Regions from separate parts of the Pseudomonas sp. HN11 genome, predicted to be linked through region 1. Evidence: predicted binding sites of a transcription regulator. Region 1 holds the regulator's gene; each other region holds the start of a gene.
What was found. Region 1 encodes FliA, which starts transcription of late flagellar genes. Its sites were predicted from a motif close to CTAAAGTTTNNNNNNNNNNNGCCGNTAA; they were not measured.
Positions count from the first base shown of each region.

Region 1 (4,243 bases):
TAGAAGCCTAAACTGGATAACAGGTCATCGACATCATCTTGACCCGATACAACGTCTTCACGTTTATCGGCATGAATCTGCGGACCTTCACCCTTGGCGAGATGTTTTTGTGGATCTTTTTCCGAGAGGATCGCTTCGCGGTCATGTTCGATACCGGCAAAACGGTCTACCTGGCCTGCCATAAGCACCAATTTGAGCAAGTTGCTTTCCACTTCGGTGACCAACTGGGTCACACGCTTGATCACCTGGCCGGTGAGGTCCTGGTAATCCTGGGCGAGCAGAATGTCGTTGAGGTTGCTGGAAACCGTACGGTTTTCCTGCTCGCTGCGTGACAAGAACCCTTCGACCCGACGCGCCAATTCACGAAACTCTTCAGCGCCCACTTCGCGGCGCATGAAACGCCCCCAGTCGTTGCTCAGGGCCTGGGCTTCGTTGGCCATACCGTTGACCAGGGGCGTGGCGTTTTCCACCAGGTCCATGGTGCGGTTGGCCGCCGCCTCAGTCAGCCTGACCACATAGGACAGGCGTTCGGTGGCGTCGGTGATTTGCGAAATTTCTTCGGCCTGGGGCATATGTGGGTCAATCTGGAAATTGACGATCGCACTGTGCAGCTCGCGTGTGAGCTTGCCCACTTCCTGATACAGGCCGCGGTCACGGGTCTGGTTGAGCTCATGGATCAACTGCACCGCGTCGCCGAACTGGCCTTTTTCAAGGCTGTCGACCAACTGGTGAGCATGCTTTTTCAGGGTCGACTCAAAGTCTCCCTGTGACGTTTCTTTATGCTCCATAGCTCCCCCGCGATGGCATTAGCCGTGGATGCGTTCGAAGATTTTTTCGATCTTCTCTTTCAAGGCCAATGCAGTGAATGGTTTGACCACGTAACCGTTGACCCCCGCTTGGGCGGCTTCGATGATCTGCTCACGCTTGGCTTCGGCGGTTACCATCAGCACAGGCAGGCTGCGCAGTTTTTCGTCGGCGCGCACGTGGCGCAGCAAGTCGATACCGGTCATGCCCGGCATGTTCCAGTCTGTTACCAGAAAGTCGATGCTCCCGCTGTTGAGGATCGGAATCGCCGTAATGCCGTCATCCGCCTCGACCGTGTTAGTGAACCCAAGGTCACGCAACAGGTTTTTTATGATCCGCCGCATCGTTGAGAAGTCATCAACGATGAGGATTTTCATGTTCTTGTCCAATTCGACCTCCAAGCAGTCTTAAACGCGCCCAGCACCTGGACGCGCCATTTCAATCAACAGGCATTACACAAAAAGGACTGCCAGGGGCACCACGGGCCTAACCCGCGAAGGCTGGTTGCCCTCGCGGTTTCGTCTGCAGTGTCCCCACACTGCCTGTCAGCGCGCTCGCCACTCTCCCAAACGCCCCCGCAAGCGGGCTGCGCACTGGCTGTGCAACTGGCTGACCCGCGACTCGCTGACCCCCAGGACCTCACCGATTTCCTTGAGGTTCAGCTCTTCGTCGTAGTACAGCGCCAACACCAGTCGCTCACGCTCCGGCAAATTGGCAATCGCGTCCGCCAACGCCCCCTGGAAACGCTCATCTTCCAGGTCACGCGATGGCTCCATATGAGCGCTCGCGCCGTCCTCGTGCAGCCCTTCGTGTTCGCCGTCCTGCAGCAGGTCGTCGAAACTGAACAGGCGACTGCCCAAGGTATCGTTCAAAATCCCGTAGTAATCGTCGAGACTCAATTGGAGTTCGGCCGCAACTTCGTGATCTTTAGCGTCGCGACCGGTTTTTGCTTCAATTGCGCGAATTGCGTCACTGACCATGCGCGTATTGCGATGCACCGAGCGCGGCGCCCAGTCACCTTTACGCACCTCATCGAGCATTGCGCCACGTATGCGGATACCCGCATACGTCTCGAAACTCGCACCCTTGCTCGCGTCGTATTTGGTCGACACTTCGAGCAGGCCGATCATACCCGCCTGGATCAAGTCTTCGACCTGGACGCTGGCGGGCAGACGTGCCAGCAGGTGATAGGCAATGCGCTTGACCAAGGGCGCGTAGCGCTCGATCAACTCGCCCTGACTGTCACGGGCAGACTTCTTGTACGCGTTGTAGCCAGTCGCTGTCATAGCACGGGTCCTGCGCTCGTCTGATGCACCAATCGCTCGACGAAAAACTCCAGATGCCCCCGCGGGTTGGCGGGCAACGGCCAGGTATCGACCTTCTGGGCAATAGCCTTGAACGCCAGTGCGCATTTGGAACGAGGGAACGCTTCGTAGACTGCACGCTGCTTTTGCACAGCCTTGCGCACACACTCGTCGTAGGGAACTGCGCCGACGTATTGTAAGGCGACATCGAGGAAGCGATCCGTGACCTTGGTCAACTTGGCGAACAGGTTGCGCCCTTCCTGCGGGCTCTGGGCCATGTTGGCCAGGACGCGGAAGCGGTTCATGCCGTAATCACGGTTAAGCAGTTTGATCAGGGCGTAGGCGTCGGTGATCGAGGTGGGTTCATCGCAGACCACCAGCAACACTTCCTGCGCGGCGCGCACGAAGCTGACCACGGACTCGCCAATCCCGGCGGCGGTGTCGATCACCAGCACGTCGAGGTTGTCGCCGATATCACTGAAGGCCTGGATCAGGCCGGCATGCTGCGCCGGGCTCAGGTGCACCATGCTCTGGGTGCCGGAGGCGGCCGGCACGATGCGGATGCCACCGGGGCCCTGCAGCAGCACATCGCGCAGCTCACAGCGGCCTTCGATCACATCGGCAAGTGTATGTTTGGGCGTCAGCCCCAGCAGAACGTCGACGTTCGCCAGCCCCAGGTCAGCATCCAGCAGCATGACGCGACGGCCAAGCTCTGCCAGGGCCAGGGACAAATTCACTGACACGTTAGTTTTCCCGACGCCACCTTTGCCGCCGGTCACCGCGATCACCTGTACGGGATGCATGCTGCCCATTTTATTTCTTTACCTTGTCTTGCTTAGACGCAGGCTACATGGCTTGGCCGCGTGAATCGCTTGCAGACCATCGATGTAGATACATTTCACGGTGTTCATGCCGCCCTCAACCTACCCGCTTCGCCGGGTTGTGGTACAGGTCGGCGAACATATCGGCCATCGCTTCCTCGCTAGGCTCGTCTTGCATTTGCACGCTGACTGCACGGCTGACCAACTGATGACGGCGCGGCAGATGCAGATCATCCGGGATCCGCGGCCCGTCGGTCAGGTAGGCGACCGGCAATTCATGACTGATGGCCAGGCTCAGCACCTCGCCCAGGCTCGCGGTTTCATCGAGCTTGGTGAGGATGCAACCGGCCAGGCCGCAGCGTTTGTAGCTGTGATACGCAGCGGTAAGAACCTGTTTCTGGCTGGTGGTTGCAAGCACCAGGTAATTTTTCGACTTGATGCCACGCCCGGCGAGGCTTTCCAGCTGCATGCGCAACGCCGGATCGCTGGCTTGCAGGCCGGCAGTATCGATCAATACCACGCGTTTGCGCAGCAGCGGGTCGAGGGCGTTGGCCAGGGACTGGCCCGGGTCGACATGGGTCACCGACACATTGAGGATCCGGCCCAGGGTCTTGAGCTGTTCCTGGGCACCGATACGGTAGCTGTCCATGCTCACCAGCGCGATACTCGAAGCGCCGTACTTGAGCACGTAGCGCGCGGCCAGCTTGGCCAGGGTGGTGGTTTTACCCATGCCGGCAGGGCCGACCATGGCGATCACACCGCCCTCTTCCAGGGGTTCGATTTCCGGCGTGACGATCATCCGCGCCAAGTGGGCCAGCAACATGCGCCAGGCCTGGCGAGGCTCTTCGATTTCGGTGGTCAGGGCCAGCAGGTCGCGGGACAACGGGCCGGACAGGCCGATGCGCTGCAGGCGACGCCACAGGTTGGCCTGTTGCGGCTTGCTGCCTTGCAACTGGTTCCACGCCAGCGAGCCCAACTGCACTTCCAGCAGTTCACGCAGGCCGTTGAGTTCAAAGCGCATCGAATCGAACACACGCTGGTCAACCGCAGGCGCCGGGGCTGGCGCAGCAGGACGCGGCGGTTCTTTGAACGTCGGTTCCACCAGCGGCTCCGCAGCGGTCAGCGGCAGGCCGGCAAACAATTGGCGATTGGTGGTGGCATCGCTGTCGCCACGCATGCTCAGTTCAGCCTGGGCCGATACGATGCGCGAAGCGGTCTTGCGCAGCTCGTCTTCGAGTTCCATGTTCGGCACACGCGGCGCCAGGGCCTGGGGGGTGTAATCCAGGGCAGCCGTCAGCTCGACACCGCCGGCAA
Region 1 is NZ_CP089985.1:4,479,195-4,483,437, forward strand. It holds gene LVW35_RS20345 (protein phosphatase CheZ) at 1-788, opposite strand, end outside; gene LVW35_RS20350 (chemotaxis response regulator CheY) at 807-1,181, opposite strand; gene fliA (RNA polymerase sigma factor FliA) at 1,350-2,090, opposite strand; gene fleN (flagellar synthesis regulator FleN) at 2,087-2,920, opposite strand; gene flhF (flagellar biosynthesis protein FlhF) at 3,027-4,243, opposite strand, start outside.

Region 2 (4,243 bases), 1.5 Mb from region 1:
GCGCATGCGCGTTGAAGATTGCCTGACGGCTGGGTTCAGCAGTACCTGCGCTGCCAGCAGTGGAACATTTGTCATGTTCCCCGCCTGGCTGATGCATTCAGTGCGACGTTATGACGGCACGCGGCCACGGATCTCCATCGCGTTTAACTTCGGCACGTGAGTGCAGGGGCGCTACGGATGAAACCTGCGTCCCAAGGCATCCAACCGCACCGCAATCGGCGGCAGCCGCTCGCTGCTGCGCGCCAGGGTTTGCACATCGTCGGCGGTGCTTTGCGCAATGCTCTGTACCGACTGCAAGCGCCCAACGATCTCCAGGTTCGCCGCGGTCTGCTCGCGGGTGGTGGTCACGATCTGCCCGTTCAGGTCGTCGATGTGGGCGATATCGTTGCCCACTGCGCGCAGCATGTCGACGGCCACCTGGCTGTCTTCCACGCAGCGCTCCACGCCTTGGCGGCTGTCGTGCATGGCTTCCACGGCCTGGCGACTGCCTTGTTGCAGGCTTTCGATGATGGTCTTGATTTCCTGGGTGGACGCCGCCGTGCGCTGCGCCAGGTTGCGTACTTCGTCCGCGACCACGGCGAAGCCGCGGCCTTGCTCGCCGGCGCGAGCGGCTTCGATGGCGGCGTTGAGGGCAAGCAGGTTGGTCTGGTTGGCGATGCTGCTGATCACGTCGAGCACGGTACCGATCTGCTCCGTTTGCACGGCCAGGCCTTGCACGGTTTCATGGGTGCCGTTGAGGCGTGAGGCCAGCTGGGTGATTTCCTGCTGGGCGCGGCCGACGCTTTCCTGGCCGCGCAGGATCTGTTGGCTGGCTTTGCCGGCGTGATCCACCGCTTGCTCGACGTGCACGGCGATGTGGCCCATCGCGTGTTCCATGCGCTGCATCGACCCGGTCATCTGAGTGATCTCCGCCAATTGGTGCCGAGCGCCTTTTTCCAGGGTGCCGCTCGCGCTGGCCAACTCCTGTCCGAGTTGGCCAAGGCCGTGGGAGTCGCGGGCGACGCCGTCGATCAGGTGGGTGATCTGTTGCAGGAAGTGATCGAAACGCTTGGCCAACGATACATGCGCCTTGCCTTCACCTTGTGCGGTTTGCGCGCTGAATTGGGAGGTGACCGCGAGCATTTTCTCTAGCATTTCCTGACTTTCGACCGCTTCGGCCTGGCTGTGTACGGCGAGGTAAAGCAGGGCGACGGTTTCCATCACTACGTAGAAGGCGTGGACGAACACCATGGTCCATCCGCCGTGGTGCTCCATCACAAACACCGGGAAACCTTGATGTTGCAGGGCATGGAACACCACGTGATGCACGGCGATGGTCACCGCTGCGACCAGGATCGGCAGCCAGTCGCGATAAAACGTCAGCACCGCCAATAGCGCGAAGATCCCAAAGTGCGCTTCGATGACGCCGTGGGCCTGGTTGATATGCAGCGCCGCCATGACCATCAGGCCGGCGCCGAGGACGCAACGCATGACACGGGTGCCGCCTATCGCACGGTACAGCGCGGTGAGCACCACGCTGGTACCGCCACCAATAATGATGGCTTGCATCAAGGTGCCATGCCAGAACGCCAGGCCCAGGGAAAACAGGAACATCAGCCAGACTAACGCCAGCATGATGCGGTCGGCTTTACGATAGTGCTCAAAAAAACGCGCGCGGGTGGGCATTCACACTTACTCCATGTGGTCTGGCCGAATCAAAGTGAGGGCAGGGTGGAGCGAATCAGGATTCTTGGTTTTTTATTGGATTCAGTAATGCCAAACGGTTATCGGCATCAGGGGGCGGGACTTGAGGGGCGGCTACCCGGGCGGGTAGCCGTTGATCGGATCGCGATCAGAAGCTGTATTTGGCGGTCAGCATCATGTTGCGTGGGGCGCCGTACGAATCACCGCCATAGCTCACGGAGTTGGAGATGGACTGGTAGTAGCGACGGTCAAAGATGTTGTTTGCATTGAGTTGCAGATCAAGGTGCTGGTTGACCTGGTAACCAGCCATCAGGTCGGTGACGGCGTAGGCGCCTTGCTTGAGCCGGTAGGTGCTGCCGTCTGCGACTTTGAAGTCGTTGTACATGCGGCTCTGCCAGGAGACGTTGCCGCCCACGCGGAGTTTTTCCAGCGCGCCCTGGAAGTGGTAGTGGGTGGTCAGTTTGAATAGGTGTTCCGGGGTGTCGGTGTCGAACTGCTTGTTGACCTTCTGTGGGTTGGCCTCATCCTTGATGGTGTGCGTACGGGCGTAGGTGTAGCCACCTGCGACCTGCCATTGCTCGGTCAGGGCGCCTTGCAATTCGAAGTCGATACCCTGGCTGCGGATCTCGCCCGAGGCTTGCGAGCAAGATGCTTGTGGGCAGTTTGGCACCGTTATACCCACTGCACGGTTTTCCTGATCGACGCGGAACAGCGCCACGCTCGCATTCAGCGCGCCACCCAGGTATTCACCCTTGATCCCCACCTCATAGTTCTTGCCTACAATTGGCTTGAGCGGTGTGCCGGAGGTGTCTTTTTCGCTCTGTGGCGTGAAGATGTCGCTGTAGCTGATATAGACCGAGTGGTGGTCGTCCAGGTCATAGATCAGGCCCGCGTAGCGCGTGAGGTTGCGGGTGACCTTGTAGTCACCGGTGTCACTGCCGCGGGCATCGTAGTCATACCAGTCCAGGCGTCCGCCGAGGATCAGCTTCAACGGGTCGGCCAGGTTCAGACGCGTGGTGACGTAGACCCCATCCTGGGTGGTGACGTCACGGTCATTGGTGGTGTGGACGAAGTCGGGTTTGCCCGCCGTGAGTGGCCAATTCAGGTTGTACGGGCTGTAGTTGTGGGTGGTCATGTCATAGATGCGCCGGCTGGCGCCCACCACCAGTTCGTGGGTACGCCCGAATGCCTGAAAGGGACCGCTGGCAAAGGCGTCGACACCTGCCTGGTTCTCGTCGTAGGCCGCCTGGTAGACCGTACGCGCCAGTGTGTTGGCGGTCCAGCGTGACTGGTAGGAACCTGAGAACAATGCGTTCTGCTCGGCGTAGTTGGCGTTGACTTGCAGCTTCCAGTCGTTGGCCAGTTGCTGACGCAGCTCGGCGAATACGGTGTTGATCTCCTGGTCCTTATTCTCCCAGTCGGTCCCAGGGTTGTAGGAGCGCGGCAGGTCCAGATGGTGACCATCCAGACCCACCATCGACGAGCCCCAGAAATAATTGGTCTTGTCTTTCTGGTTGGAGAAACCGAGGGTCAGGGTGGTGTCTTCGCTCAGGTCGGCTTCGGTGACGGCGTAGAACAGGCCGTGATATTCCTCGGCGTTGTCGATAAAACTGTTGGCGTCGCGATAAGACGTGACAACCCGGCCGCGCCAGGTGCCGCTGTCGTTGAGGGGGCTGGAGGCGTCGAGTTCGCCACGGTAGTCATCCCAACTGCCGGCAGCGCCGGTGAGGGTGACTTTCTGCTCGTCCAGTGGGCGTTTGCGTACCAGATTGATGGCCGCCGAAGGGTTGCCCGCACCGGTCACCAACCCGGTGGCTCCGCGCACGACTTCGACGCGATCGAACATCGCCAGGTTCGGCTGCGCGCCCACGGATACGCCGTTATAGCCGCTGGGGATGCCGTCGGTTGTCGATGTCGAAACCGCGCGACGTGTAGGACTGTCGCCCTGGGCCGCTGGAGAAGTTAAGGAACAACCCGGGCGTGGCCTTGACCACATCATTGATGCTGGTCATCGCTTGGTCATCCATGCGCTGACGCGTAATGACAGTCACGGCCTGCGGTGTTTCACGCATGGTCAATGGCAGCTTGGTCGCGGTTTTCATCGCGCCGGTTGTGTAGGACTGCGTGCCTTCGGTGGTTTCGCCCAGTTGCTCTTCCCCGAAGATTTGCGTGGCGCCCAGTTCAAGGGTGGTGGTCGGTGCCTGGCCATCGTCGGCAAAGACCGCAGGTGAACTTGCGAGACAGACAGCCAACGCCATCAGACTGGGTAAAAAACCTTTGGCGCCGTGTTGTTGCATAGACATGGAACTGACTCTCCCCGAATACCGTCCCTGGCGAATAATAAAGATGTTGATAATTATTCGCATCAGTGTGGCAGATTGTGTTCGAGCGAAAAAGTCTTCAGGGAGAATTAGTTAACGAAATTTTCACCTTTTAGAAGAGGGGTTTTGTCATAACGGGCGGGGAGCGGGGCGCAAATCCTTGTGTTGCGCCCCGGGGTTTGGGCTAGTGTGAGGATTGCGTTTTTTCAGGGCGCCAGTTTGGTAAAGACATAGTCTCG
Region 2 is NZ_CP089985.1:3,013,183-3,017,425, forward strand. It holds gene LVW35_RS13630 (TIGR02466 family protein) at 1-160, shown strand, start outside; gene LVW35_RS28975 (methyl-accepting chemotaxis protein) at 172-1,665, opposite strand; partial or broken gene LVW35_RS13640 (TonB-dependent siderophore receptor) at 1,832-3,986, opposite strand; gene LVW35_RS13645 (cytochrome P460 family protein) at 4,211-4,243, opposite strand, start outside.
Region 2: a site for FliA is predicted at 1,764-1,791, ahead of LVW35_RS28975 (methyl-accepting chemotaxis protein). Genes of this name have one in related genera too.

Region 3 (4,243 bases), 410 kb from region 1:
CAAAGAAGTCAGATTGAGAAGCGAGAAATCGTTTTCTTTAATTCTATTGCTAACTTAGATAGTTCTAGACTGGCTTCGGAGGTCTGATCCGCACTTGTTGCGGAATGGCTTGATAAATCCCTAATCTTGATAAGACTGTGGTCCAGCTCCCGGGCTACAGTCGCTTGCTGCTCTGATGCACTTGCAATCATAAGATTACGATCTTTGATTAATGAAACTGCACTGGAAATTCGCTCGAGAGCGGTATTCACCGTTAACGCACGCTTTAGTGTCTGATTTGCGTGGGATGCGCTGAGTTGGAGAGATTCCACAGTCTCCATGGTGCTGCCCTGAATGTTGAGAATGATTGATTGTATTTCTTGAGTGGAGTCTCGTGTACGTAGCGAGAGTGAACGAACCTCGTCGGCAACCACCGCAAAGCCACGGCCTGCTTCGCCGGCCCTCGCGGCCTCGATCGCTGCATTGAGTGCCAACAAATTGGTTTGTTCAGCAATACTACGAATGACTTCCAAAACCCTAGTGATGCCGCGCGCCTGGTCTGCCAATTCATTAGCTTGAGCGGAGGCATTAGAGACCTCATGGTTCAGTGTTTGAATATACTCAACAATTTCTAAAATTTGTTTATGCCCGTCCTGCATTTCTTTGTCTGACTCTTGAGAAAGCTCCGAAGTAGATACAGCATTGCTAGCAACCTCATCCACAGCCGCACTCATTTGGGTAACAGCGGTAGCTGCTTGTTCAATTTCGCTGCTCTGTTGTTGCAACCCGCGATTGCTTTCCCCCATGATCACACTCATTTGTTCAGAAGCGGTGGCTAATTGATCAGCTGAAGTGCCAATGAGGCCTATGGTCATGAGTAAGTATTGCTGCATGTCGCGCATTGCAAATAAGAGCATAGCTGGTTCGTCATTGCCGCGTGGCTCTAAGCGTATGTTAAGTCTTCCAGCCGCGATGGATTTTGCGGCGTCCAGCGCTTGATTGATTGGTAAGACAATGCTATTCGTCAGCATCCATGCCAACGCAATTGTGAGTAGCGAGGCTATTCCCAAGACGATAAAAACTATTGTAACTGCTCGCCCGTAAAGCTCTTGAGTCTCTTCGGTAGCTCTCGTTACACCTGCCTGATTTAGCTTCAGCAACTCTGTTAAATGCTCGCCCATTGATCTTCCGGAGTCCGCGAGCCCCGTGCCAAGCGTTAAGGATTCTTCGGGACTGAGTGGACCAGTTTTGAGCGACAATAGCAGTTGATCCAAGAAGCGAAGATAAGTTGTTAAATCTTTTTCCAGATACTCCACCAACGCGAGATTTTCTGCTCCAGAATTTCGTAATTTATACCGTTCTAATTCACTCACTAAATTGGCCCTGGATTGAGCGATCAGTTCCTCACTCTTTGATCGTAACTGAGCAGCATCATTGGAGCGGATTCGAACGCTTTCAATTCGTAAGACCCCGACCTGACTACTGAACTTTTGCAGGATCGTCATGCCAGATAGCCAATGATCATTGATATGCTTTGTCATCTTGTTCAACTCGGCCATGCGCGAAAGGCAAAATAGCCCGGTCAATAATAAAATTAACGTAATAGCGCCGAACCCAACGGCGGCACGCTTTCCTATGGTGAGCTTTCTCAATAACACGTTAAATCTCCATTTGGGGCGACTATTGACCCTACCATCTACGGTTAAATCGACAGAGTGGCTAACGGCCAATCAAATCGATTCTGGAGTGACGATAAGTGAGCGTGACCTAATGGTCAGCACTACGTTAAGGTGACCGACTAGCACCATGGTGCTAATAATTAGATCTTTAGCATTATAGGTAAGTTAAGAAGTAGAATGGTGAAGTTGATTGGCTTTAACGTTGTGGTTTGTAATTTTTTGGTCTTTAATTAATGATTATTTAAAAGAGATGGCCGAAATATTGCCAATAATTAAATTTTTCGCCATGATGCGAAAATTTATAAAAATAATTCGTCTTTTAATCAATCGCTATTGGTGAATATCATAGAGTAGAGCCTATTTGTACGGAAGTTGCGTTTAATTGGAGGTGATTTCAGATTGTATGCCCTCTTATTTTTAATGTGTTCAATTATATTGAGGGCGGTTGTCGTTTTTAAATTTAACAGTGATCAATTTTGCACCTGATTTAAAAAATATATTATATAGCTTGGCAGGGCAGGGGGCGCATTTCATTATTCTTTAGCGTACATCGAGCAACAAAATATTTAACTTTTGCAGCTTAGGGATAAGTTTTGTGCCATCCGAACTAATTCGGCAAAAGACTTTGCTTGCATTTTTTTCATTACAGATCGGCGGTGTATTTTTACGGTGAACTCACTGAGTTCGAGATTTCCGGCTATGTGTTTATTCATCAAGCCGGCAGTGGCCATAGACATAACTTGTTGTTCTCTTGAGGTCAACGTCTTAAAACGCTCACATAAATTGGTGGTGCATTGTTCGCGTGTACGGCGCCGACGATCTTGTTCAAGCGCCTCCATCACAGCGTCTAAAATATCCTGATCACGGAATGGTTTAGTCAGAAAATTAAGGGCGCCTGCCCTCATTGCCCTCACACTCATAGCAATGTCACCATGGGCCGTTATAATGATCACCGGAATGCAATCTTTGAGTTCATTTAAGTGAGCTTGAAAATCGAGGCCGCTCATTCCCTTTAATCGTACATCCAGAATTAAACAGCTCGAAATATTCGGGCGAGAAATTAACATAAATTCTCGTGGCGAAGAAAAGCACTTTGTTTTCAAACCCACAGAACGTAGAAGGCTGCTCAAAGCGTCGCAAAATGCTTGATCATCATCTACAATAAATACGCATGAGTCAGTCATGTTGTATGGTTCCTATTTCAGTGTAGGCAAAATAAAGCACAATTTAGCTCCTTGCCCTTCTTTACCTTCAGCCCATATTTTTCCATTATGAGCTTCAATAATCGAACGGCAGATGCACAAACCTATGCCCATGCCGTTTTCTTTTGTTGTAAAAAAAGCATCAAAGAGAACGGATTGATCTTCTTCATCTATTCCCGTTCCACTGTCTTCGATTTCCACAACTATATTTTTATCTAATTGTCGAGTTCGCACATGAATTTCACGTACATTGCTATTACCGGATTCAATCGACTGTATGCTATTCATGATCAAATTTATTATGACCTGTTGGAGTTGGACCGAATCTCCTAAGACATATAAGGGTAGCCCTTCCAAGACTCTATTGACGTTGATTCGGTGACGATAGATTTCACGGTTAAGTAGCATCAGGGACTCAGTCAATACGACTTCAATATCTAATAAATCGTATTTGGGTACGCTTTTACGCGTCCAAGCGCGAATGCGGTGGATCACTTCACTGGCTCTTCTGGCATTGCTAGATACTTGCTCTATTGAAACTTGAACTTCATTGAGATCTGGCTTGGTTTGCCTTAGCCACCTTAACGCAGCGTCTGCATTCGTGATTATTGTTGCCAATGGCTGGTTAACCTCATGAGCGATAGAAGTACCCAGTTCGCCGAGCATGGTCAAACGGCTCACGTGCGCTAATTCGGTCTGGGAGCGATGTAGTTCTTCTTCAGCTCGGCGGACGTCAGTTATGTCATTATTGCTGGCAAGAATCGCTTGGGGACGATCGCAATGATCTTTGTACAATGACCAGCGACTCAAGATGATAACCTCCTTGCCCATGCGTGTTATTTCCGTCAACTCGCCTTCCCAGCAACCGTTAATTAAGAGCTCGTCTTTTATGGCTTGTAAGGGCAGGGATGAGCGAGTATTGAGTAAGTCCCAGCAATTGCGTTCTTTAACCTCATCTTCGTTCCAACCGTAGAGTGCCTGCGCTCCAAGGTTCCAGCTGCTAATTGAACCATCGAGTGCGCATATAATGATTGCATCGTGTGTTTGTGCGAGTAACTTTAAGTGCGCTTGTAGTTCGTCGCTAAATTTATTGGTCTTTATGGCTAGCCCCCCCGCAATCGCGATAGCAATTAAGCTAACCAAGCATCGTGCAAACGCCGTGCAGAGAAAATTATTATGCGAAATAAAAAAAGCGATCAAGGTAAGGCAGGCGCATGTGAGTGACAAAACTTTGATTCCATAAGCAGAAAAATTTCTCATGGCGATCATGATGACAAGGATATATAGGACAGCTACGGCGATATCCAGGGATGTCACAGCGTCGGTGATGAAGATGGCTACCATCACGGCGCAAACGAGAAAGAGGTCTTTGAAGTCGGTCGA
Region 3 is NZ_CP089985.1:4,066,290-4,070,532, reverse strand. It holds gene LVW35_RS18370 (methyl-accepting chemotaxis protein) at 9-1,637, opposite strand; gene LVW35_RS18365 (response regulator transcription factor) at 2,225-2,842, opposite strand; gene LVW35_RS18360 (PAS domain-containing sensor histidine kinase) at 2,855-4,243, opposite strand, start outside.
Region 3: a site for FliA is predicted at 1,699-1,726, ahead of LVW35_RS18370 (methyl-accepting chemotaxis protein). Genes of this name have one in related genera too.